2 regions of the Vibrio orientalis CIP 102891 genome follow, and region 1 is predicted to be linked to the other one. Evidence: predicted binding sites of a transcription regulator. Region 1 holds the regulator's gene; the other holds the start of a gene.
What was found. The regulator PurR, encoded in region 1, represses purine synthesis genes. The targets are predictions, from matches to a motif close to TNANGNAAACGTTTNCNTNA.
Positions count from the first base shown of each region.

Region 2: a site for PurR is predicted at 2,314-2,333, ahead of metK (methionine adenosyltransferase). Genes of this name have one in related genera too.

Region 1 is NZ_ACZV01000005.1:449,176-453,221, reverse strand. It holds gene torD (molecular chaperone TorD) at 1-492, shown strand, start outside; gene purR (HTH-type transcriptional repressor PurR) at 703-1,710, shown strand; cyclic di-GMP riboswitch class I at 1,855-1,942, shown strand; gene VIA_RS12600 (TfoX/Sxy family DNA transformation protein) at 2,076-2,669, shown strand; gene VIA_RS12595 (TVP38/TMEM64 family protein) at 2,813-3,505, shown strand; gene VIA_RS12590 (putative signal transducing protein) at 3,505-3,810, shown strand; gene VIA_RS12585 (alpha/beta fold hydrolase) at 3,820-4,046, opposite strand, start outside.
Region 2 is NZ_ACZV01000002.1:45,168-49,213, forward strand. It holds gene VIA_RS01100 (DUF2189 domain-containing protein) at 1-654, opposite strand, end outside; gene metK (methionine adenosyltransferase) at 928-2,082, opposite strand; gene tkt (transketolase) at 2,403-4,046, shown strand, end outside.

The DNA of each region.
Region 1 (4,046 bases):
AAGCCGTCAATTGACCGTATTACTGATGCACTAAACCGTCTTATGGATCGTGAAGATGCGCAACTTGAGCTAGCGGCTGATTTTTGTGATCTTTTCTTAAAGTCAGATAAAGACTCGGCACTACCATACGCATCGATGTATATCGGCAAGTCAGGCCTGCTCAACGATACTCCAGCTAAAGAGATGGAGGAAGTGATGGCTAAGCATGGCGTTGCGGTGGATAAAAACCTCAACGAACCAGCAGATCACATTGCGATTGAGCTCGATTTCTTGGGTAACTTGATCATTCGTTCAAATGAAGCAGAGGACGAAACTAAGATTGAAGAAGCTTTTGCAACCCAAGAGCAGTTCATTCGTCAGCACCTGCTTAGCTGGATGCCGCAATTTTCTGACAAATGCCAGAAATTTGATGAGTTCGGTTTCTACTCTGCCATCAGCGCATTTGCTGTTGCCTTCTTAGCTTTAGACTGTAGCTATCTGCTAGGCGAATAAAGACAACATTGTGACCTCCGGCAGGTTGCTTTAGCGTTTTTTGTTTGCTCTTAAGAGTTTTGCGGTCTAAAATTGTGACCGCAAACGATAAAAACAAACGAATCAAATACAAACCGCTAAATAGAGCGGTTTTTGTGTTTCTGATACTTTCTGTCTCGGTATTCTAAACTGAATATAATTCCGCGGCAGTCATCGACAGGACAGAACCTTATGGCCACTATTAAAGACGTTGCTCGCCTTGCTGGTGTATCAACGACAACTGTGTCACATGTAATTAATAAAACGCGCTTTGTTGCTGAAGCTACTCAAGAAAAAGTAATGGAAGCAGTGACAGAACTAAACTACGCACCTAGTGCTGTTGCACGTAGCCTGAAGTGTAATACCACGCGTACGATCGGTATGCTGGTGACTCAGTCAACAAACCTTTTCTTCTCAGAAGTTATCGATGGTGTTGAAAGCTATTGTTACCGTCAAGGCTACACGCTGATCTTGTGTAACACAGGTGGTATCTACGAAAAGCAACGCGACTATATTCGTATGCTGGCTGAAAAGCGTGTAGACGGCATTCTTGTCATGTGTTCTGACTTAACGGAAGAACTGAGCGAGATGCTAGATCGCCACAAAGATATTCCAAAAGTGGTTATGGATTGGGGTCCTGAGAGCTCTCAAGCAGATAAGATCATCGACAACTCAGAAGAAGGTGGCTATTTAGCGACTAAATACCTGATTGAGCATGGTCACACCGATATTGCCTGCCTAAGTGGACACTTTGAAAAAGCAGCGTGTCAGGAGCGTATCCGTGGCTTTAAGCGCGCGATGAACGAAGCAAGCCTTCCAGTTAACGAAGATTGGATTCTAGAAGGTAACTTCGAGTGTGATACTGCGGTACTCGCAGCAGACCAAATCGCAGCAATGGATAACAAGCCAAGCGCAATCTTCTGTTTCAACGATACCATGGCACTTGGCTTAATGAGCCGTCTTCAGCAGAAAGGTATTCGCATCCCTGAAGATATGTCCGTTATCGGTTACGACAACATTGAACTTGCAGAGTATTTCTCGCCGCCGCTGACTACCGTTCACCAACCAAAACGTCGCGTGGGCAAAAACGCCTTTGAGATTCTACTAGAGCGCATAAAAGACAAAGAGCACGAGAAGCGTATCTTTGAAATGCATCCAGAAATTGTTGAACGAAATACCGTACAGAACATTAAGAAATAACTTATTTGACAAACACTTAGTCAATAGAACTATATTGACTAAGTGTATCAACTGAGCCTATTTATTGAAGCAAGATCACATTTATCCTATAGAGACGTGATTCTCAGCCCAAAATCCATTTATGCTTATTATTGTTCGATTATGCCACGAACAGGGCAAACCATTTCGAAAGGATGGGACGCAAAGCCTCCGGCCTTCAACAAGTTAATTGTTTGGTAGCGGGGTTGCCGATGGTAAATATGCATACTCGTCAGATTGTAATTACTAGCAATCGTATGACACCTGATTGACAATATGCCTGCAAAATTTGCTACTCTCTCGGACCTGAATTGGTGGCGTATACATATACACCGAGAATACACAGCATGGATAAACCAATACTAAAAGACTCAATGCGACTATTTGAGCCGTTAGGCCTAATCAAGTCTCGCTCAATGTTTGGTGGCTTCGGTATTTTTGCCGACGACACTATGTTTGCATTAGTCGTCAATGATAAGTTGCACGTTCGGGCAGATGACGTACTTGCAAAGCAGTTTAAATCTCTTAGCTTAGAACCTTACGTTTATAAAAAACGTGGCTTCCCTGTCGTAACCAAGTACTTCGCCCTCAGCGATGATTGGTTTGAGAATCAGGAAAATACGCTTGAGATTGGCCAAGCTGCTCTAAGGGCAGCTAACAGCGAAAAGACAAAGCAAGCAAAAGCGAAACCTAATCGCCTAAAAGATCTGCCTAACTTAAGGCTAGCAACCGAACGAATGCTAAAGAAAGCCGGGATTGATAGCGTTGAGAACCTAGAGGAAACCGGTTCTGTAAACGCATTTAAAGCCATTCAATCTTCGCACTCTTCAGAAGTTAACGTTGAGTTGCTTTGGGCTTTAGAGGGCGCGATTCACGGCACACATTGGTCTGTAATCCCTCACAGCCGACGTGAAGAATTGCTCAGCCAATTAAGTCATTAATCGACCACACAATTTCTATTCCTTTATAAAAAGTCAGCAATTACGCTGACTTTTTTTTCTTTGTTGAAATTTACTGCTTGCTTTCCCTGTCTAGTCTATTAACACTTTGTTTTAATCGGCCATGATTCTTGATGGAGCAGCACATGAATAAAAAACTCATACTTGGCGTTATCTTTGTATCACTCATCGTTTTGTTAGGTGTGAACTTTGGCCAGTACCTAACCTTAGATAATGCCAAAGCGCAGCAAGCAGAATTGGCGGCTTTTATCTCCGATAATTTTGTCGTTGCCGCAGCGAGTTATTTTATTGCGTACGTTGCAATTACGGCCTTCTCTATTCCAGGAGCAGCGGTCGTTACTCTACTTGGCGCTGCCCTATTCGGTTTTTGGACAAGTCTAGTCCTAGTCTCTTTTGCTAGTACAATTGGTGCCACCCTTGCCTTTTTAAGCAGTCGTTACTTACTGCGTGACTGGGTACAAGCTAAGTTTGGCGACAAACTTAATGCCATCAACCAAGGTGTGGAACGTGACGGTGCTTTTTATCTGTTTTCACTGCGATTGATTCCTGTCTTCCCCTTCTTTCTGATCAACCTACTGATGGGCCTAACCCCTCTCGCAACTGTGCGTTTCTATTTAATAAGCCAACTCGGTATGCTTCCCGGTACAGCGGTATACCTCAACGCAGGTACTCAGCTTGCTCAGATCGACTCTCTCTCTGGTATCGTCTCCCCAACCGTGCTCGCGTCGTTTGCTCTGCTCGGTCTATTCCCGGTTATCGCGAAATGGATAATGGCAAAATTTAGAACTGAGCCATCCGCTTCGAATGGAAATGTTTGATGAAGGTATTTTCAGCCGTAACGCCAACCGAAGCTCATATCATCTGTGAGCTTCTTAAATCTCAATCTATCGACTGTGAGGTACGCGGAGAAGGTATCTTCGGCTTACAAGGAGAGATCCCATTTGGCGAGAGCAGCGAGCCATACATATGGCTGTTTGATCAACGTGACAGTGCGAAGGCATCTGAAATTATTAGAGAGTTTCAATCTGAGCAAGAAAAGCAAGATTGGCAATGCGATCAGTGTGGAGAGCAGAATGAAGGTCAGTTTGGTGCATGTTGGCAGTGTGGTAGCGTCACACCATAATCAGCCTAATTATTTAGTGTCGATTTGCTCTTTAATGAAAGCAATCGAGTGTTGATTAAACTCATCGGGGCGTTCAACGTTACACACGTGACCGCAGTTTTCAATCTCACGTAACTGACTGTCACTGTGTGCGGCAACCATTTCTTTGACAGGCTGAATGAACATGTAGTCCCTATCACCCATTAAGTAGAGCGTTGGTATTGATAACTCTCTATCTTTGAAGTAACGCATTAATG
Region 2 (4,046 bases), on a different contig from region 1:
CATTGCAGGGATGTTGGACTTAACCGCGTTAAAGCTGGTGAACACGGCAGTCATCATATCGACGCGGCGTTCCATCATCGCTGGAATAGAGAAAGCCGAAATACTAAACACCACGCAGGCAAGGACGAAGCCAACCAATGAACCTATGACGAGGAAAGGCATAAATTCTGTCAGTGGCGCCCCTTGTACTGAAGGGTAGAGGGCGTGAAGTAGCGCGGCAATACGCATCCAGAAAATCATACACACCGCTAACAGCACAGCAAACGCCCACTGGGAGGTGGAGTTGCGGCTAATGGCTTTCATTGAGTGGAGCAAGCTAGCGCTATGGCCTTTTTCTCGTTCCCAAGCAGCATCATATAAGCCCAAAGCAAGGAAAGGCCCAATGAGCATATAGACCACTAGACTTGGCATCACCACAAGGTGAGTGCCTTGCCATTGAACGAGGAGCACAATACCGATTGCTGCTGCCATAAAGCATAACCCATAGAAGGCACTGATTAAGGGCATTCTGACAAAGTCATGCAGGCCAAGAGACAGCCAGTGGAATGGTGCTGAAATACTGAGTTGATTACACGGAATCGTGCGAGCGTATTCCGAGTCTGGGACTTCTTTCTGTTTATCTTTAAAGTCGTCTGGATTCACCGTACGAGGCATACATCCTCCTTGATCGATTCTCTACGTAGACTAAATTCGTTGGCAAATTTAGCGTTGGAAACTCGATGCCCGGCTTGGCGACGTCTGGGATGTAAGCGGCGCATCAGTTAACGCTAACGAGGTTTCAATCGCTGAAATTGCTCGTTAACATATTTTTAACTATTGACCCCATGGCAAAAAAATACAACTTTACGCCATAAATTTATCCCTAAAGAAAAAGGGCCTTTGGTTACCCAAAAGCCCTCTTAAATTCTATTATTTCTTAAATTCTAATTACTTAAGACCAGCAAACTCTGCAAGAATTGCTGCTTTGTCTGTTGCTTCCCATGGGAACTCTTCGCGGCCGAAGTGACCGTATGCTGCCGTCTTCTTATAGATAGGCTGAAGCAGGTTGAGCATTTCTTGTAGACCGTATGGGCGTAGGTCGAAGTTCTGGCGAACAGCTTCTACGATGATGTCGTGAGATACTTTTTCAGTACCAAACGTTTCAACCATGATAGACGTTGGATCAGCTACACCGATTGCGTAAGAAAGTTGGATTTCACAACGGTCAGCCATACCAGCTGCTACGATGTTTTTCGCTACGTAACGTGCTGCGTATGCAGCAGAGCGGTCTACTTTTGATGGATCTTTACCAGAGAAAGCGCCGCCGCCGTGACGAGCTGCGCCGCCGTAGGTATCTACGATGATTTTACGGCCTGTAAGACCACAGTCACCCATTGGACCACCGATTACGAAACGGCCAGTTGGGTTGATGAAGAAGTTAGTCTCTTTGTTAATCCACTCTGAAGGCAGTACTGGTTTGATGATCTCTTCCATTACTGCTTCACGTAGATCTGGAGTAGAGATTGAATCACAGTGCTGAGTTGAAAGAACAACCGCATCGATACCAACAATCTTACCTTGGTCGTACTGGAAAGTTACCTGAGATTTAGCATCTGGACGAAGGAAATCTAACTTGCCGCTTTTACGCACTTCAGCTTGCTTTTCAACAAGACGGTGTGAGTAAGTAATTGGTGCAGGCATTAGAATTTCAGTTTCGTTAGTTGCGTAACCAAACATGATGCCTTGGTCGCCAGCACCCTGATCTTTAGGGTCTGCTTTGTCAACGCCTTGGTTGATGTCAGGAGACTGCTTACCGATAGTGTTTAGAACTGCACAAGAATTAGCATCAAAGCCCATGTCAGAGTGAACGTAACCAATTTCACGTACCGTCTCACGAGTGATCTCTTCGATATCAACCCATGCTGACGTTGTGACTTCACCACCAACCATTACCATGCCGGTTTTTACGTAAGTTTCACACGCAACACGTGCCTTTGGGTCTTGTTCTAGAATCGCATCAAGTACTGCATCAGAAATTTGGTCTGCAATTTTATCTGGATGGCCTTCTGATACTGACTCAGAAGTGAACAGGTGCTTAGCCATGTGAGCTCCACTTTATCGATTGAGAGTGACCAGTTTAATTAACTCATCACTATTAAATAATATTAAAAACTGTAGGTGTATCTACATCTAGACGTCTATTCTAATTTTGAATGCTCGAATTACAAGCTCTTTTTTCTAATAAATCATAACTAAACGTTTGCTTGGCTGAGCTTAAATATAGATAACTTGGTGGTAAAGGGAATGAAATCTCAGAAAATTGTGAACTTTTGGCTTGGAAAACGTTTGCAGTGCCACAAGTGCTTTGAGAGAATTATTATTCACACACTTATTTGATTCGCTTAATGCATTCAGGAGCTGACATGTCTTCTCGTCAACATCTCGCCAACGCAATCCGTGCTCTAAGTATGGATGGTGTACAACAAGCTAACTCTGGTCACCCAGGTGCACCTATGGGTATGGCTGACATCGCTGAAGTTCTTTGGCGCTCTCACCTAAACCACAACCCAGCTAACCCAGAGTGGGCTGACCGCGACCGTTTTGTTTTGTCTAACGGCCATGGTTCAATGCTGATTTACTCTCTACTGCATTTGGCAGGTTACGAGCTATCGATTGACGATCTGAAAAACTTCCGTCAGCTTCACTCTAAAACTCCAGGTCACCCTGAGTACGGCTATGCACCAGGTGTTGAAACAACAACAGGTCCTCTAGGTCAGGGTATCACTAACGCTGTAGGTATGGCGTTAGCTGAGAAGACTCTAGCTGCGCAGTTCAATAAAGAAGGTCATGACATCGTAGACCACTTCACTTATGCATTTATGGGTGATGGCTGTCTGATGGAAGGTATCTCTCACGAAGCATGTTCTCTAGCGGGTACATTAGGCCTTGGCAAGCTAATCGCTTTCTGGGATGACAACGGTATCTCTATCGATGGTGAAGTTGAAGGTTGGTTCTCGGATGACACACCTAAGCGTTTTGAAGCTTACGGTTGGCACGTAATCCCTGCAGTAGACGGTCACGATTCTGAAGCAATTAATGCAGCAATTATCGCGGCGCAAGCAGATCCTCGCCCAACGCTTATCTGTACTAAAACTATCATCGGTTTTGGTTCACCTAATAAGTCTGGTTCACACGACTGTCACGGTGCTCCACTAGGCGCTGAAGAAATTGCAGCGACTCGTAAGCAACTTGGTTGGGAACACGGTCCATTTGAAATTCCTGCTGATGTATATGCACAGTGGGATGCAAAAGAAGCTGGCGCAGCAAAAGAAGCAGCGTGGAATGCTAAGTTTGACGCATACGCGGCAGCTTACCCTGCAGAAGCGGCAGAACTTAAGCGTCGTCTAAACGGTGAACTACCAGCACAGTGGGAAGAGAAAGCAAGCGCAATCATTGCTGACCTTCAAGCGAACCCAGCAAACATTGCATCACGTAAAGCGTCTCAAAACGCACTAGAAGCGTTCGGTGCGATGCTACCTGAATTCCTAGGCGGTTCTGCTGACCTAGCACCTTCTAACCTAACCATGTGGTCTGGTTCTAAGTCAGTGTCAGCTGAAGATGCATCGGGTAACTACATCCATTACGGTGTACGTGAATTCGGTATGACAGCAATCATGAACGGTATTGCACTACACGGTGGTTTCGTACCATACGGTGCAACTTTCCTAATGTTCATGGAGTACGCTCGTAACGCAATGCGTATGGCTGCACTGATGAAAGTTCAGAACATTCAGGTTTACACGCACGACTCTATCGGTCTTGGCGAAGATGGCCCTACTCACCAACCGGTTGAGCAGATCGCTTCTCTACGTCTAACACCAAACATGAGCACATGGCGTCCATGTGACCAAGTTGAGTCGGCAGTGGCTTGGAAACTAGCAATCGAGCGCAAAGATGGCCCTACTTCTCTTATCTTCTCTCGTCAAAACCTTGCACAGCAAGAACGTAGCGAAGAGCAAGTAGCTAACATCGCGAAGGGTGGTTACATCCTGAAAGATTGTGTAGGT